2 regions of the Rhizobium sp. CC-YZS058 genome follow, and region 2 is predicted to be linked to the other one. Evidence: riboswitches for the same ligand, from Rfam matches in the RefSeq annotation. Region 2 holds a riboswitch; the other holds the start of a gene.
The links. Region 2 has a riboswitch for S-adenosylmethionine ahead of U8330_RS16155 (O-succinylhomoserine sulfhydrylase). Riboswitches for the same ligand answer to the same signal wherever they lie in the genome.
Positions count from the first base shown of each region.

Region 1 (9,100 bases), 320 kb from region 2:
ACATCGAAGAATTCCAACAGCGCCCGGCGGGCCCCATCGTCTTCGAACGTGCGGTCGCGCCGCATGATCGTCAAGAGATGATCGGCGGCGGCATGGCGATCGCCCTCGACATTGCGGATCTTGGCGAGTTTCATGCGGGCGGCGTGGTCATCGGGATCGGCGGCGAGCGTTGCTTCCAGCGCCTTCGGATCGCCGAGCTTGCGGGCCTCGTCGATCTGGTCGAGCCGCTTGAGAACGGCCTGGATGGCCGGATCGGCCGCCTGCTCGTCCGGCAGTTCCGACAGAAGCTCGCGCGCTTCGGCAAGACCATCGGTCTCGATCATAACCTCGGCAAGCCCGACCCGCGCGCCGACCGAGCCCGGGTCAACCTGCAGGATGGAGGCGAAGAGCCCGGCGGCATTCTGCAGGTCGCCAGCCTCTTTCAAAGCCTTGGCCTCGGCAAGGGCTGCCTCGATTTCGGCAGCCTGATCATCCACGGCCGGACCGGCGATCCGTTCGATGAAGGCGCGAATCTGGCTTTCGGGCACGGCGCCCATGAAGCCATCGACCGGGCGGCCATTGGCAAAGGCGATCACGGCCGGGATCGACTGGATGCCGAGCTGGCCGGCGATCGAGGGGTGATCGTCGATGTTCATCTTGACGAGCAGAACCCGCCCGCCTTCCTCCTGGACCACCTTTTCGAGAACCGGCGTCAGCTGCTTGCAGGGGCCGCACCAGGGCGCCCAGAAATCGACCAGCACGGGCTGCTGGCGGGAGGCCTCCAGCACATCGGCGGTGAAGCCCGCCGTCGTCGTGTCCTTGATGAGCGCGCCGGCCTTGCCCGAAGCAGCCGGCTGCGGGGCGGGCTTCGGCTGCGCCGCGCCATAGGTCGCCGTGCCGCTCATCTGCCCACCGAAACTGCCACCGTAGGAATTGCTGCCGCTCATCGGATCCTCCTGTCACGGGTCTTCAGGACACGCGTCCGCCCGGCTCTTTTCGCACCCAAGATCGTATGTCAGGCGGTGACTTTCAAGACAAGCGGGGCATGGCCGGTGGCCTCGGCGAAGCGGATCAGATCTCTCGATGCGATGGAGGTGGTGGCGTCATTGCGCAGCGGATGGCAGTTGACAATCTCTTCGGCCATCAGGTCCGCATCGAGCACCAGGGTCACCCGCTTCTCCCGATCGTTGATGACGCCGAAGGCCGTGACGGAGCCGGGCACAACGCCGAGCAGCGCCATCAGCGCCTCCGGCTTGCCGAAGGAGACCTTGCCGGATGCGCCGATGAGCGTATGCACCGTCTTCAGGTCCACCACCGCATGCTCCTCGACCGTCAACAGGAAGTAGCGATCCTTCCGGTCCTTCACGAACAGGTTCTTCGTGTGCCCGCCGGGAATCTCGTCCCGCAGCGCGACCGATTCGGCCACGGTGAACACCGGCTGGTGCCGCTTGGTGCTATGGGCGATTCCAAGCTGGTCGAGAAAGGCGAAAAGCCCCTCCTCGCCCATCGGCGCCGTGCCGTCTGCCAGAACGCCGCCCAACTCGGTCTCGCTTACTGCTTCCTCGCTCATGCCCGTCTCCTTCGCCGCCGGCGGTCTCCGTTCTCCGCTCCTGACTAGGCGCTTGGGGCGGCAAGGACAATCGCAGGCGCGACGCTGGAGCCCGCAGCAGCGCCCTTTCCGGCATGCGCTTTCACGGCACTGTCAAAAATCTTCCCCGCCCCGAATTTTCCCTGTTGCATTTGAAAATCCGCTGGTCCATATAGCGCCCGTCGCCGCAAGAACGGCGCCGCCCACGGTCACCACTTACCCCAGACCATGGTTTACGAGCGGGTGTAGCTCAGGGGTAGAGCACAACCTTGCCAAGGTTGGGGTCGAGCGTTCGAATCGCTTCACCCGCTCCAATCTCTCTTCTACTCCGTGAGGAATGACGCCTAGAGCGGCATCGGTCTTAGCCTCGTCGATTTGCCTATCGGTATTTCGTGCATCGACGGAGGAGAAAGCAGCTCAGTAATTTTCTCAACATCTGGCCACCTTGCAATGATGGTCGCCGCTGTCATGTGCAGAGGGCTCTTCTGATAGGCTGGCGCTAGAACGAAGCCATGCAAGCCAGCAGAACGGAGTGCCGCACGCTCGGCGCTATTCCTCAGAACGCGGCCGTCCCCGGTGATGAAGATCCAAAAATCTTTCGAAGAACGCAGCATCTCGATCCACTCTATGTCGGTAGAGTTGCGCCCGTTTGGAAGACCCGGAACATCGCGAATGTGGAAGGCCTCATGTCCAAAATGGCTGATGAAGCCATGGAGGGTTGTCGCCAGGATCGGGGCTGTGCAGTTGTCGAATAGCACCTTCATGCTGCCTGCAGCTCGTCGAGTGCTGCCTCGAATTCGACCGCACGCCGCACCGATGACGGATCAACATCATAGGCGAGGGCAGCTCGCAGGACGCCTTCGTTCCGGGCGGCGGCTGCGAGGATCGATGTCGGCACGCTAGAGACGGCGTCGATCGGCTGGCCGAAAGATCGGGACGGGTCAACAACAACATTGAACCGACGCCCGCGTGGCCACCACAACTCGGGACGTCCATTGGCCATGAAATCGACGGTTTTGAGGATCGGGTCTAGAACGCCGCTGAACTCGTACTGTCGCCGGAAAAGGTTGAGCAACCGCTCGTGCTCCAACCCCTCGCCGTCTGTCTCGACCAGTTTGAGAAATATCTCGCGACCATCGGTTCGAAAACGATCGGTCGAAAGAGGATAATTCTGTCCTAGGGCCTCCTTCGCCGCAACAATGGCCGCGCGGATCCTTGTCGACGGAACGCCATACCGGATGAAGGCGTCAGCGACCCGCACTTCCATCAGGTCATCAAAACTTAAAACGACTTGGAGATCGTCGCTGTCAATCGCCGTCTCCCAGAGAGGGGCGTATTCAACCCCTTTGGCGATATACCCTTGAAGCCAACGGCGTATGGTAGCTGGGCGAACGTTCAAAAGTCGCCCCGCTTCCGCAGCGGTATAAAGACCCAAGCCGATCAATCTGTCCATCAAACACTCCACGCCAATAGAGATGCCGTGGCGGCCCGTAACGTCAACCTCTATTTTAGCGATTTCGAGCGATCGTATCCCCGCAGGCTCTCGCTTCGCCCTCAGCTCCGCATGAACACATAATCCGTTTCCTGCCGCAGCACCTCGCCCGGGCGCAGCACGGCCTTGGGGAAGCCTTCGTGGTTAAGGGCGTCGGGCCAGGTCTGGGTTTCCAGGCAGAAGCCGGCGAAGGGCGCGTAGGGGCGGTCTTCGAGGCCGGGGACCGGGACGTTCAGTTTCCAGCCGGTGTAGAACTGGACGCCGGGCTCGGTGGTGCGCACCTCCAGCGACACGCCGGAATCGACGCTGCGCACGAAGGCGACCGAGCGCTTCACCTGACGCTCGCGCGACAGGCAGAAGTTATGGTCGTAGAGGATCTTCTCGCCTTCCGACTGGCGCTTCATCGAGGTCATTTCGCGCAGGTCGAAGGCCGTGCCGTCGACGGGCGCCACCTCACCGGTCGGCACCTGGCGCTCGTTGGTCGGCAGGTAGTGATCGGCGGCGATCATGATGTCGTGGTTGAGCGTGCTCGCCCCGCCGTCAAGGTTGAAATAGCTGTGCTGGCAAAGATTGGCGATGGTCGGCAGATCGGTCTCGGCCTCGTAGGTCACCGTCAGCACGCCTTCGCCGGAGAGGCGATAGGTGCAGCGAATGTCGCAATTGCCGGGATAGCCCGCCCGCCCGTCGGGATCGGTGATCGTCAGCGTCACGCTGTCTTCGCTCTGCCCGGCCAGCGTCCAGAGCCGCTTGGCCGTGCCGTCGCTGCCGCCGTGAAGATGGGTCACGCCCTTCTCGTTCAGCTCTAGCTGGTAAGTGGTACCATCGATCGAGAAACGACCCTCGCCCGTGCGGTTGGCGCAGCGGCCGGGTGTGGCGCCGAAATAGGGCGAGTGCAGCCGGTAGTTCTCGAAGGTTTCGAAGCCCAGGACCAGCGGCGGCTGGTGGCCGTCGAGCCGGAGATCCTGAATGACCGCGCCCCAGGTGAGGATATGGGCCGTGAGACCGCCGCCGCTGATGCGGATGCGATGCACCGCCTCGCCGGAAGGCAGATGCCCGAACACCTCGTTTGCGCTGCCGTCGCTCATTCCCGTCTCCTTCACTGCCTCGACGCCCGCTCCGCGGGCAGCGGCAACCTGCTGCATTTCGTTCGTCGCCGCAACATGTGTTCGCTGCGGCGAACGTATCAGCGCCCCTTGCCGATCTCGGACAACTCATAAGGGGTCGTCTGATAGATGTCGTTGATCCAGTTGCCGAAGAAGAGATGGGCATGGCTGCGCCAGCGATTCTGCGGCGGAAGCTGCGGATCGTTGTGCGGGAAATAATCATGCGGCATCTTGATCGGCACGCCGGCATCCACATCGCGGAAATACTCGTCCGCCAGCGATGTCGAATCATATTCGACATGGTTGAACATGTAGAGCCGGTTGCCCGCCCGCTCGGCCACCAGGCAGACGCCCATCTGCTCGGACTCCATCAGGATCTCCAGCCCCGGCACGCGGGCAATGTCGGCGCGGCGCACCTCCGTCCAGCGCGAGACGGGGATCTGGAAATCGTCGGAGAAGCCGTTCAGATAGACGGAGGCCGGATTGAGGTTCTGGTGACGATAGACGCCGAAGGCCTTTTCCTTCAGCGCATGTTTCGGCACGCCGTGGAAATGGTAGATCGCCGCCATCGCACCCCAGCAGATGTTGAGCGTCGAGTGGACATGCGTGTTCGACCAGTCGAAGATCTCCCGCATCTCGTCCCAATAGGTCACCTCCTCATAGGCCAGCGTCTCCACCGGCGCGCCGGTGATGATCAGCCCGTCGAACTTGCGGCCGCGCACCTCCTCGAAGGTCTGGTAGAAGGCCAGCAGGTGCTCCTCGGAGGTGTTCTTGGCACGGTGGCTGCCGAGGCGGATCAGCGACAGCTCCACCTGCAGGGGGGAGGCGCCGACGAGGCGCGCCATCTGCACCTCCGTCTTGATCTTGTTCGGCATGAGGTTGAGAAGCCCGATCTGCAGGGGACGGATATCCTGCCGGATCGCGACCGTTTCGGTCATGACCCGCACGCCTTCCTGGACCAGGGTCTCGAAGGCGGGAAGCGTATCGGGGATCTTGATGGGCATCGTTCTCACCGGTTCTCAAGAGAGCCGGCCGGAAAGCGCTGCGAACGGCCCGACGGCCGCCCACGGCCCTTTAGCGACTTTTTTAACGTGGCTGCAAGCCGGCCGGCCAAATCACCACGGAACGGAGATGTTCATAATCCTCAGCCGAATTTTAATCAACACGCCTTTTATCAGGGCATGTTCGTGCAAGGTCCCGCTGAATTAATAGTCGGTTGAAACTATCAGAGGACACTGCGCGTACCCATGTAAGAGGAGGAGCATTGGCATGGGAAGTTTCGATGGCAGATGATGGGACACGCGCGGAGGCCACCGGCCCCGCGGATGCCGTCCTGGCGGAAGACAGACTGAAGCGGGCCACGCGCCAGGCGGCGCGCGACGGCGGCGCGCTCGATCTCAGCCTGTCCTATCGGCTGGGCGTAATGCTGCAGGCCTTCTGGGCGTCGGAGGTGCGGCTGAAAGTGCTGGGGCTCGCCTCGTTCCTGATCTTCATCATCCTCGCCACCGCCTATATGACGGTGATCCTCAACGAGTGGAACGCGCCCTTCTTCGACGCGATCCAGCGGCGCGATCTGCCCGAGTTCTTCCACCAGCTGGAAATCTTCGCGCTGATCGCCGGCATCCTGCTGCTGCTCAATGTCGTGCAGGCCTGGCTGAACCAGATGACCGCGCTCTACATGCGGGAAGGGCTGACCCGCGATCTGGTCAATCAGTGGCTGACGCGCAAGCGGGCGCTGCGGCTTGCCTCCCGCGGGCTGATCGGCATCAATCCGGACCAGCGCCTGCATGAGGACGCGCGCACGCTTGCCGAAAGCACCACCGGCCTGACGCTCGGGCTCATCCAGGCGACCATCCTGCTCGTCAGCTTCATCGGCGTCCTGTGGGATCTGTCGAGCGGCTTCGTCTTCCACCTGTCCGGCCACAGCTTCTCCATCCCCGGCTACATGGTCTGGGCGGCCGTGCTCTATGCCGCCTCGGCCTCGATCCTCAGCCGCATCGTTGGCCGCAAGCTGGTGCGCATCAATGCCGACCGCTCCTCGCGCGAGGCGGAACTGCGCTTTTCGCTGATGCATGCGAGCGAAAGCATGCCGGCCATCACCGTGGTCGGCGGCGAGGCGAGCGAGCGGCACCGGATCGGCGAAAGCATCACCGCCGTGCTGCAGGTGATGAAGCGCCTGGCGCTGGCCAATACCAATCTGACCTGGGTTTCCGCCGGATATGGCTGGGCGGTGGTGGTGGTGCCGATCATCGTGGCGGCGCCCGCCTATTTCTCCGGCGGCCTGAGCTTCGGCCAGCTCATGATGTCGATCGGCGCCTTCAACCAGGTGAATACGGCGCTGCGCTGGTATGTCGCCAATTTCGGCGCCATCGCCGAGTGGCGGGCAACCCTGATGCGCGTGACGGACTTCCGCCAGACGCTGACCGACATGGAGGAGGAGTACCAGCCCGAGCAGGCGATCGCCTATCGCGACACGGCGGGCCAGCTGACGCTCGAGCGGTTGGAGATTGCCAATGCGGTGGATGAGGCGCTGGCAAAGGCCGGCGGCTTCCGCCTGGTCGAAACGCCGGTGACGCTGCTGCCGGGCGAGCGGATCATGGTCAATGGCGACCATCACGTGAACCGCAAGCTGCTCTTCCAGGCGCTGGCCGGTCTCTGGCCCTGCGGCGCGGGCACGATCGGCCTGCCGAAGCAGGAAGAGATGATGTTCCTGCCGCAGACCGCCTATATTCCGGACGGGACGCTGCGCGAAGCGCTGGCCTTTCCCGATCCGGCCACGCAGTTTGCCGATGACGCCCTGCAGGCCGCCTTGACCAAGGCCGGGCTCGGCCATCTGTTCGGCAAGCTCGATACGCGGGCGCGCTGGGAAAAGGTGCTGACCACGGAAGAGCAGAAGGCCATTCCCTTCGTGCGGCTGTTGCTGAAGCGGCCGCGCTTTGCCGTGTTCGACGAGGTGCTGGAGGGCATGGAGCCGGACTGGAAACAGCGCATGACGCGGCTTCTGACCGGATTGCCGGACACCGCCATGCTCTATATCGGCCGCTCCGAAACCTATCTGAAGATCATGAAGCCGCGCGTCCTGCATCTGCGCGCCATCGAACCCGAGGCGGGCAGACAGGACGATCCGGATGACCGGGATCAGCCGCGCCCTGTCGCCAAGGTGGTCTGAGCGCGCCCTCCCTCGCGCTTAGCCCTCCAGCTCCTCGCGCAGCATTTCGAGCTCCAGCCACTCCTGCTCCATGGCCTCGACGCGGGCCCGCAGCGTTTCCAGCTCCTTGGCGAGCGTCGAGAACCGGGTCGGATTCTTGGCAAAAAGTGCGGGATCGGCCATTTCGGCCTCGCGCTTGGCAATTTCGCCCTCCGCCTTTTCCATTTCCTTGGGCAGGGTATCGAGCGCGAATTTCTGCTTGAAGGAAAGCTTGCCCTTGCCGCCACCGGCAGATTTCGCCGCAGGGTTGGCGTCCGCGGCCTTGGCCTTCTCGCTTTTTTCGGCGCGCTTGCGCTCCTCGGCCGCGCCCTTGCGCTGCGCCATCATGTCGGAGTAGCCGCCCGCATATTCGATCCAGCGCCCGTCCGGCGCGATGGGATCGGCAGGGGCGATGGTCGAGGTCACCGTCCGGTCCAGGAAGTCACGGTCGTGGCTGACGAGGATGACCGTGCCGGCAAAGCCGGCGACGATCTCCTGGAGCAGATCAAGGGTCTCGATATCGAGGTCGTTGGTCGGCTCGTCGAGGATGAGCAGGTTGGTGGGCCGCGACAGGATGCGCGCCAGCATCAGCCGCGCCCGCTCGCCGCCGGAAAGGTTCTTGATCGGCGTGCGCGCCTGCTCCGGCTGGAACAGGAACTCCTTCATATAGCCGGTCACATGGCGCTGCTCGCCATTGACGAGCAGGGTCTCGCCGCGCCCGTCCGTCAGGTAATGCGCCAGCGAGGCCTCAAGGTCGAGATCCTCGCGGCGCTGGTCGAGGGTGGCGATCTCCAGATTGGTGCCGAGCTTGACACTGCCCTCATCCGGCGCCAGCTGGCCGGTCAGCATCTTCAGAAGCGTCGTCTTGCCTGCCCCGTTCGGGCCGACGAGACCGATGCAATCGCCGCGGTGAACGCGGATGGAGAAGGGCGAAACGATGGTGCGCGGGCCGTACTGCTTGGTGATCTTCTCGGCCTCGATCACCAGTTTGCCGGATTCCTGCGCATCCGAGACGCTCGCCTGCACCGTGCCCTGCGGCCCCTTGTGGCCGCGATACTGGCTTCTGAGATCCTGGAGCGCGCCGAGCCGGCGCATGTTGCGCTTGCGGCGTGCCGTCACGCCATAGCGCAGCCAATGTTCTTCCCGCTCGATCTGCTTGCCGAGCTTGTGCTGTTCCAGCTCTTCGGCCTCCAGCACCTCGTCGCGCCAGGCTTCGAAGAAGGCGAAGCTCCTGTCGAGCCTGCGCGAACGGCCGCGATCGAGCCAGACCGTGGCGGTCGAGACCTTTTCGAGGAACCGCCGGTCGTGCGAGATCAGGATCAGCGCCGAGCGCGTCTTCAAAAGCTCGCCTTCCAGCCATTCGATGGTCGGCAGATCCAGATGGTTGGTCGGCTCGTCGAGCAGCAGGATATCCGGCTCCGGCGCCATGACGCGGGCCAGCGCCGCGCGCCGCGCCTCGCCGCCCGACAGGGAAGCCGGGTCTTCCTCGCCTGTGAGGCCAAGATGCGAGAGCAGATAGGCGACCCGGTACGGATCATCCCCCGGTCCGAGGCCGGATTCCGCATAGGCCTGCACCGTGCGATGTGCGCCGAAATCCGGGGCCTGTTCCAGATAGCGCACGGTGGCCGAGGGGTGGCGGAAGACCTCGCCCGATTGCGGCTCCACCATGCCGGCCGCCACCTTGAGCAGCGTCGACTTGCCGGAGCCGTTGCGGCCGACCAGGCAGAGACGGTCGCCCGGCTCGAGCTGCA
Region 1 covers NZ_JAYESJ010000001.1:3,686,237-3,695,336, forward strand. Annotated here, with positions in the region: gene trxA (thioredoxin) at 1-926, opposite strand, end outside; gene U8330_RS17650 (prolyl-tRNA synthetase associated domain-containing protein) at 995-1,486, opposite strand; tRNA gene U8330_RS17655 (tRNA-Gly) at 1,807-1,881, shown strand; gene U8330_RS17660 (hypothetical protein) at 1,912-2,331, opposite strand; gene U8330_RS17665 (hypothetical protein) at 2,328-3,020, opposite strand; gene U8330_RS17670 (aldose epimerase family protein) at 3,122-4,144, opposite strand; gene metA (homoserine O-acetyltransferase MetA) at 4,243-5,166, opposite strand; SAM riboswitch at 5,217-5,294, opposite strand; gene U8330_RS17680 (ABC transporter ATP-binding protein/permease) at 5,586-7,331, shown strand; gene U8330_RS17685 (ABC-F family ATP-binding cassette domain-containing protein) at 7,350-9,100, opposite strand, start outside.
Region 1: another riboswitch for S-adenosylmethionine. It lies ahead of metA (homoserine O-acetyltransferase MetA); the one in region 2 lies ahead of U8330_RS16155 (O-succinylhomoserine sulfhydrylase).

Region 2 (9,100 bases):
CAAGGGCTTCTACCGCCCCGTCAGCGCGCCCGACTCGCGGATGGGCGGCCCCATGCCGGGCACCGTGCCGCCGTCCGACGATCCCTTCGCCGATACGGCCACCGGCCAGGACGCCGCTCCCGAGATCGGTCGCTAGGCATGCGCCCCCTTCCCCAATCAGCAGGGAGCCCGCCTTGACCTCGCATCTGCCCGCTGAGGATGCGCTGATCTATGCCATGGTCATGATGTCGGCCGTCGATCGTGCCATGTCGGCAGGCGAGCTCGAGCAGATCGGTGGATTGCTGCGCACCCTGCCGGTCTTCGCTGATTTCAAGACCGAGCGGCTGGTGACGGTCGCCGAAGATTGCGCGGTGCTGCTTGCCGGACCGGAAGGGCTCGATATCGCGCTCGAACTCATGCGCGAGGCCCTGCCGCCCCGTCTGCGAGAAACGGCCTATGCGCTGGCGGTGGAGATCGCCGTCGTCGATGGCCGCATTCGCAGCGAGGAGATCAGGCTCCTGAAACTGATCAGCGACCGGCTCGACCTCGACCGCCTCGTCTGTGCCGCGATCGAACGTGGCGCCCTTGCCCGCTAACGACGCTAGCCGCGGGAGAAGCGGCCCGCTCGCTCAGTAAATGCCGGTCGGGAAATAGCGCAGATAGATCTCGTTCAGCCGGCCGCTGCGCGACAGCTCCAGCAGCGCATGGTCGAGCGCCTGGGTCAGCGCCGGCTCGTCCTTCCGCGTCATCAGCGACAGGCCTTCGCCAAGGAAGCGCTGCGACATATAGGCTTCTCCCACAAGCTGGCAGCAGCCGGCGGCCTCGCTGCCTGCCGTCCAGAAGGCGAGCTGAAGGCTGTCGGAAAAGACGGAGCCGACCTCTCCGCGCTTCAGCGCTTGCAGAAGCGCGCTGCGCTCGGGAAAACTCTGCGCGTCCCTGCCGGGAAAGAAGGCTTTGAACATCGCTTCATGCGTGGTGCCGGCGACAAGGCCGACAGGCCGTGCGAGGAGGTCCTCCACGCTGGGTGAGGCGGGAAAAGCCTTGCGGTTGGCCGCGAAGCGGGCGGGGAGACGCAGATAAGGGCGGCTGAAGCCGAAGCTGCGGCGCAGCTCCTCGGTCACCGCCACACCGGCCATGACCACCTCGCCCTGCCGATCGCTTAGGCCCGGTTGCAGCTCCGCGAAGGTCATGGCCTGGATCTGGCACTTCGGCTGCACCTCGAGCACGCGACAGATCTCCCGCGCCAGATCGACATGGAAACCGGAGAGGCGGCCGGACTGGTCGATGAAGTTGAAAGGCGGGAAATCGACCGTCGTCAGAAAGCGAAGCCGAGGCAGCACGCTCAGATCCGGCTTGGCGATCCGCTCCCGACTGTCGAAGGCCAGCGGCAGATCCTTGACGGCTTCCTGTGCCCGGAGAGGCACGCCCGCCATGCCCAGAAGTAAGCTTAATAAGAAAAGACTGAAACGCAGGCGTTGCCGCAGGGCCGATCTCGTCATTATCATCCGATCTCACGTGATGGAGGCACTGTTTCAAGCTTCTCGACGGGATTTGCAATGCGTCCTTCAGACTATCTCGCCCCACAGCCGCTGGCCAGAGCCGAGACCGCACCCTGCAGCCCGACACGACCGAGCGACAGCTTCTCGGCCGAGCAGATCGAGGAAGGTCGGACCCTGCTCCGCTTGGGCGTGGCCGGCGGCATGGTTGCGACGCTGATGTGGCAGGCCCAGGCCCGCGGCACGAGCGTGCATCGGGAAGCGCTGGCGAGCGGTCTTGTCGACGAGGCCGCCCTTTTCGAGGCAATGGCCAAAGATCTCGGCCTGCCATTCCGGCGAGAGATCGACCCCAACCAGGTCTCCACCCCGCACCATCTCGACAGCCAGCTTCGCCGACCGGAAATGCTGCGCGTCTATTCGGCCGATCAGCCGCCCATGACCGTCATCGCCCCGACGCTCGCCATTTTTCCGAGGCTGAAAGCGCGGCTGGCCTCCCGACCGGCGCTGGCATCCATGCTCTCGATTGCATCGCCCAGCCTCCTGCGCGACACCGCCTGGAGAGCGGGTGAGCAGCAGCGGCTGCAACAGGCCACCGACACGCTGTTTCGCACCGATCCCGATCTCAGCGCCCGTGTTCTCTGGCGGGGGTGGCAGGGCTTCCTGCTGGGTCTTGGTCTCGCCGTTTCGCTCAGCAGCCTCGTCCTCGCCCCCTTCGGCTGGATTCTCGCCGTCCATGGTCTGTTGACGAGCGTCTATTGCCTGCAATTCCTGCTGCGCGTTTCGGCCTTTGCCGCCACGCGCCGCGGCCAGCCTGCGCCCCGCATTGCAGAGGGAGAGAGGCTGCCTGTCTATTCCATTCTGGTGGCACTTCACGACGAGGCCGCCGTGGTGCCGCAGTTGATCGCCGCACTGAACGCTCTCTCCTGGCCTCGCTCCCGGCTGGACATCAAGCTGGTCTGCGAGGCGGATGACGCAGCGACCCTTCGGGCAGTGGCGGCACAGCGGCTCGGCCCCGACTATGAGGTCGTGCTGGTGCCGCCGTCGCACCCCCGCACCAAGCCCAAGGCGCTGCAATATGCCTTGCCCGGCGTGCGCGGAGACTATGTCACCGTCTATGATGCCGAAGACCGCCCGCACCCCGACCAGCTGCGCGAGGCATTGGCCGCGTTTCGCACCCTGCCGGCGGAGGTGGCCTGCCTTCAGGCGCCGCTCGTCGTCAGCAATGCCCGCAGCTCCTGGCTGAGCGCTCTCTTTGCGGTCGACTATGCCGGGCTTTTCCGTGCCCTCCTGCCGCTGCTGGCAAAACTCGAAGCGCCCCTGCCGCTCGGCGGCACGTCCAACCACTTCAAGACGGACCCGCTGCGCGCGGTGGGCGGCTGGGACCCGTTCAACCTGACCGAGGATGCGGACCTTGGAATGCGCCTGCACCGACTGGGGTACCGCACCGGCGTGCTCAGCCTGCCGACGCTGGAGGATGCGCCGGTGACCCTGCCTGTCTGGCTTGGGCAGCGCACCCGCTGGTACAAGGGCTGGCTGCAGACCTATATCGTGATGATGCGCAAACCGGGTCGGCTCCTGGCCGAACTCGGCCCCCGCGCCTTCCTCCTCGCGCAAGTGACGATCGGCGGCATGCTGCTCTCTGCGCTCGGCCACCCGCTCATTCTGGCTTTCGTCGCCTATCTGCTCTTCGTTCTCTCGACGGGCTCCTCGCTGATCGGCAGGACGATGTCCTCCACTCTGCTCGTAATCGACCTTTTCAATCTTTTCGGCAGCTATGCCATTACCATTGGCCTTGGGCTGGGGGCCATGCAACGGGTGGAGAAGCGGGCCGTGGGATGGCGCTGGCTCCTGGTGCCGGCCTACTGGTTGACGATTTCCGCTGCAGCCTGGTCCGCCGTCCGCGACCTCCGCCGCCGCCCCACCGCCTGGCAAAAGACGCCGCACCGCCCGGCGGAGAAAAGCGACGTCGGACATGGCCTTGAATGAAGGCTCGCGGTCGGCACCGCCAAAGCGTTCGAGGTCCTCCAACAACGGAAAGCCTCCACGGGCGAGCCCGTGGAGGCCAAAGGGCTAGGTTCTTGAAAAAACCGGCGGCGTCACCGGCGCTCGATGTGTAGCGATGCGATCGGCCCGGGACTGTTCCGAAGGAAACATCTTGCGCGACATCCTGACCTGGCCGCAGGGTAACACGCTTTCAGACGGCAACCCGCCATGGCCGTCGCATAAACACGAAGGCGAAGAGAACAATCGTCTAAAGAAGAAAGTCGCCTTCTGATAATTTCGTCACGTTTTGCAAAACGATCGAGAAGTCAGCCTGACCGTCTCCGTTGATGTCGCCGTAAATCTTCGCTTGTGACGACGACGTTTCATAGCGTACCTCACCAGCGAGGCCGTGGAAGACATCCTCGCCGACGAACGTGAAGCTCTGATTTCCAGCCGCACCGAAATTCGCATCGATGACGCGGAGATCAATTCGGTCCCCCTTGGTGAAGTCGAAAATGGTATCGCGTCCGCCCGAAGAGACTGTCGATTCTGTGATGCTATTGTAAACGAACGTGTCCAGACCGCTGCCACCGTAAAGCAAGTCTGCACCTATCGAGCCATGAATTCTATCGTTGCCCGCGTTGCCATACAGCGTGTCATCGCCAGCATACCCCCTCAGGAGATCAGCGCTTTGACCACCGATCATGGTGTTGTTACCGGCAAAAGTCCTGCTGTCAGCTGTGGATGTCGCCGTGGCGTTGACTTCGATGATCAGCGGATGATCGGAGATATCGACCTTGATCTCGCTAACACCGTAATACGTGGCGATGATCGACGTGCCGAGGAGCGGATCGTAGACGTCAACTCTCCCCTCAACCGAACCAAAGGTGACAGTTACTGTCGAGGTCGGGGCAACGATCGCGGACTGGGATAGCTGGCTCCAGATGATCGGTTCCGACCAGACCACCAGATCGACGGATCCATTGGTTTTGCCCAGAACGAGATCTTGTCCCCGGAACGGCATCCCCTTCAAGCAATAGGTAAAATCTTCATTGCCGAGTGAAGTGGTCGCGTATTCATTGTCGGACAGAATAGTTGTTAGGTTGTGTATTGCTGTGGCAGCTAATTTCGGCGTGCCGTCAGCATTGAAAAGACCGTAGTGACTGTTTGCACTACTGGGGCGTAAGTCCGGCTGGAAATCATAGAGTTCATAGAGATAGGTTTTCGCGACCCCCTGATCGAAGGCCGACATCAGGGTGTCCAACGTGTACTTAGCTTGAACGATCTCGCTCACGCCGTTGTACCAGTAGCTCTCCAACGTGTTGTAACCAGCTTCCGTTATAACGACCGGCTTGTCGGGCGCAGAAATTTTTGCGAAGTCGATGAGGTACTCCAGAGCTGCGGAAATATTGCTGGTCGACATCGCGTATGCATGCGAATTCGCATAATCCGTGAATGAGGAAAGATCACCGAGCTGCTTGAAAAGATCGGCATTTGTTGCGCCGATCGACACATTGTAGACTGGGATGTCTTTCAGGATTTCTGACTGTTTTACAGCGCTGTAGAGCTGCTTTTGAACCTCGGCGGCTGACGCAATCGATTTCACTCCACCCACGCTGACCGCATAGATATTGACTTCGTTCGGCCCTTCGATCGCTGCGACACTGCCTGGATAAACCTTCTCCAGCGCCTCGAGCCCGGCAATAAAACCGGCAACGTCCACAGTTTGCTCGGTCAAATGCGGCACCGGCGTGAAATCGAACTTGATGCCGTTCTTCGCGAGAACATTGATGCTGGCAAGGCCGGATGCGTAGGAAGGCAGGTGAGTGCGCACAAGATCGACACCCAAATAGCCAAGGGCCGCAGCGACCTTTGTAGGATCGGCATAGGCCGTTCCACTCTGTCCGACATGAACATTGATACCAATGGTCTCAACAAAAGTTCGTGCCGAGGCAAGTGTCCTGGTCTGAACAGTCGTCATCATCGCGCCTTTCAAGCAAATACAGTCGCGGTGAAGACTCCCTTATAGGTACTAATATTTTCAATTTGGAAACGTTATAATTGCGCAGATCACCTGCGTTCCACATAGCCAACTTTCGTAGCTGCTAGACAACGATTATGAAGGGGTTAACACCGACGGCAACAGGAACGCATGGATGACGTCGGCGAGGCTGAGCGTGCGAAGCAGAAAGGGTTGCGTCAAACAGTTCTTGGCCAATACCAGATCACCGGCAGGTGGGATGAACACAGTGCCAGTCGCAGAGAATGCCCATAGGTAGTGGCTTGAAGCTGCGCATGGAACGAAAGACAAGCCTCTATGGAGCGGGTAGCGGGAATCGAACCCGCGCGTTCAGCTTGGGAAGCTGACAGGCTACCATTACATCATACCCGCAACGCAGCGAGAGCTTTCCCCCATGCCGGCCGGCCTGTCAAGGCCGCCAGTCAGGCGCGGCGGGATGGGCGGGGCTATTCGGCGCGGAAATGCTTGGAAAGCTTGAGGCCCTGGGCCTGGTAGTTGGAGCCGGCGCCGAGGCCGTAGAGGCTGCGGGGACGTTCCAGCATATGCTCATAGACCAAGCGTCCGACGATCTGCCCATGTTCGAGGATGAAGGGCACCTCGTGGCTGCGAACCTCGAGCACCGCACGGCTGCCGCGGCCGCCGGCCAATTCATGACCGAAGCCCGGATCGAAGAAGCCTGCATAATGAACGCGGAATTCGCCCACCAGCGGATCGAAGGGCGTCATCTCGGCGGCATAGAGCGGCGGAACATGCACGGCCTCGCGGGAGACGAGGATATAGAACTCATCGGGATCGAGGATCAGTTCGTCGGAGCCGCGGGCATAGAGAGGCTCCCAGAAGTCATAGATCCCGTGGCCGGCCTTCTTGTCGACATCGACCACCGCCGTATGGTGCTTGCCGCGATAGCCGATCAGCCCATCGGGACCCGTGCCCTTGAGGTCGATCGAGAGCGCGATGCCGCCGCCGGACACGTTGGGGGCTTCGCTGGCAACCAGCGTTTCGCGGGCATGGAGGTCGAGAAGTTCGGCTTCGCTCAGCAAGGCTTGGCCAACGCGAAAGCGGATCTGCGACAGGCGGGAGCCGCGCCGAACGATGACCGGGAAGGTGCGCGGCGAGATTTCAAGGTAGAGCGGTCCCCGATAGCCGGCGGGAATCTTGTCGAACTCCTGCGCCCGGTCGGTGATGACGCGGGTGAAGATGTCGAGCCGGCCGGTCGAGCTCTTCGGATTTGCGGAGGCCGACATGGCGGCCGGCAGATCGAGCCGCTCCATGAGTGGAACGATATAGACACAGCCCGTTTCGAGCACGGCGCCATCGCTCAGATCCACCACATGCAGCTTCAGTCGGTCGAGCTTGTCGGCGACCAGATGGCCAGGGCCCGGCATGAAGCTGGCGCGGACCCGGAAGGCCGTGGCGCCGAGGCGCAGATCCAGGCTCGCCGGCTGGATTTGGTCGGGATCGAGCGGTGCCTCGCTGATCAGCGCGCCGCTTGCAAACAGGCCCTCAATCGCGCCGTCCGCCAGAATGCCGTTGTCGCGCGTCATCGTCCGGCCACCCTTATGCTGCCCTTCATCATCCCGGCGGACAAAATCAGACTAGCCAGATTGACGCAAGCGCGAGCCGGCAGTATGCAAGCCGAATTCCGTGGTGATTTGGCCGGCCGGCTTGCAGCCACGTTAAACAAGTAGCTAAAAAGGCCGGGTGGAAACCGGCCTCATTTTGCGGCCGGTTTTTTTGTTTGAAGGCGATGTTCGATGAGCAATTCCTGGCGCCCGGCCACTCAGCTCGTTCATGGCGGAACCACGCGCTCCAACCATGGCGAAACCTCCGAAGCGATCTTCCTGACACAAGGCTTCGTCTACGAAACCTCTGCGGCTGCCGAAGCGCGGTTCAAGGGCGAGACGGACGGCTTCATCTATGCCCGCTATGGCAGCCCCACCAATGACATGTTCGAGAAGCGCATGTGCATGCTGGAGGGTGCGGAGGATGCGCGCGCCACCGCCTCCGGCATGGCCGCGATCTCGGCCGCCATTCTCTGCCAGCTGAAGGCGGGAGACCATATCGTCGCGGCCCGTGCGCTTTTCGGCTCCTGCCGCTGGGTCGTGGAAACCCTGGCGCCGAAATACGGCATCGAATGCACGCTGGTCGACGGGCGCTTCATCGAGAACTGGGAAAAGGCGGTTCGTCCCAATACCAAGGTCTTCTTCCTGGAAAGCCCGACCAATCCGACGCTGGAAGTGGTCGACATCGCCGCAGTGGCGAAACTCGCCGACAGCGTCGGCGGCAAGCTGGTCGTGGACAATGTCTTTGCGACGCCGCTGCTGCAGAAGCCGCTGGAGCTCGGCGCTCATGTCGTCGTCTATTCGGCCACCAAGCACATCGACGGCCAGGGCCGGTGCCTGGGCGGCGTCATCCTTTCGTCCAAGGACTGGATCGACGAGCATCTGCACGATTATTTCCGCCATACCGGCCCGTCCCTGTCGCCCTTCAACGCCTGGACCCTGCTGAAGGGCATCGAGACGCTGCCGCTGCGCGTCGGGCAACAGACGGCCAATGCCGCCCTGGCAGCCGATTTCCTGGCCGATCAGGCACAGGTGGCGCGCGTCATCTATCCGGGCCGCAAGGACCATCCGCAGGCCGAGATCATCGCCCGCCAGATGAAGGGCGGCTCGACGCTCGTCTGCTTCGAGCTGAAGGGCGGCAAGGAAGCGGCTTTTGCCCTGCAGGACGCGCTGAAGATCATCCGCATCTCCAACAATCTCGGCGATTCCAAGAGCCTGATTACCCACCCCGCCACGACGACGCACAAGAACCTGACGGACGAAGCCCGCGCAGAACTCGGCATTTCGCCCGGCACCGTTCGCCTTTCGCTCGGCATCGAGGACGGCGCCGATCTGGTGGAAGACCTGGCACAGGCGCTGCGCAGCGTTTCGGCCTGATCTGCAAAGCCGGACCGCGGCAGGTCTGCCCTGCTGCGGCCCGTTTCGATCGCGCACAGCAACACGCATCTGTTATCGTTCGGGAAACGATCTTGTCTTAGACTTCAGCCAGGAACGCTGGAGACTTTGGAAGCATGTACCGCGCGCTGACACGCGATATCGAGGTGACAGTCGAGCCCTATTATCTGGAAGAGCAATCTGACCCGGACGATGGTCGCTATGTCTGGGGCTATCGCATCCAGATTGCCAACCATTCCTCCCGAACCGTGCGGCTGATGACCCGCTACTGGCACATCACCGATGAGAACGGGCAGGTGGACGAGGTCAACGGGCCGGGCGTGATCGGCGAACAACCCGTGCTCAACCCCGGCGAAAGCTTCGAATATTCCTCCGGCTGCCCGCTCGACACACCCTCCGGCATGATGTTCGGCCACTATTCCATGATCACGGCCGATGGCGAAACCTTCACCGTCGATATTCCGGCTTTCTCGCTGGATGCACCGGGGCTGACGCGGACGTTGAATTGAAGGCAGGACGCAAGCCGAACGCATCGCGTGGCCGCATCGCCAACCGCCAAGCGACGGCGCTATGCTCGAACATTTCGGGAAGCTTCTATCCCAGATCGTCCTGCCAGAAAAACCAAAGCCACCCCGAAGGGTGGCTTGGCGACGAACTCCCGTTGC
Region 2 covers NZ_JAYESJ010000001.1:3,366,277-3,375,376, forward strand. Annotated here, with positions in the region: gene U8330_RS16120 (hypothetical protein) at 1-136, shown strand, start outside; gene U8330_RS16125 (tellurite resistance TerB family protein) at 174-575, shown strand; gene U8330_RS16130 (transporter substrate-binding domain-containing protein) at 609-1,478, opposite strand; gene U8330_RS16135 (glycosyltransferase family 2 protein) at 1,536-3,461, shown strand; gene U8330_RS16140 (M10 family metallopeptidase C-terminal domain-containing protein) at 3,727-5,442, opposite strand; tRNA gene U8330_RS16145 (tRNA-Gly) at 5,777-5,850, opposite strand; gene U8330_RS16150 (2'-deoxycytidine 5'-triphosphate deaminase) at 5,925-7,022, opposite strand; SAM riboswitch at 7,113-7,191, shown strand; gene U8330_RS16155 (O-succinylhomoserine sulfhydrylase) at 7,233-8,417, shown strand; gene apaG (Co2+/Mg2+ efflux protein ApaG) at 8,552-8,944, shown strand.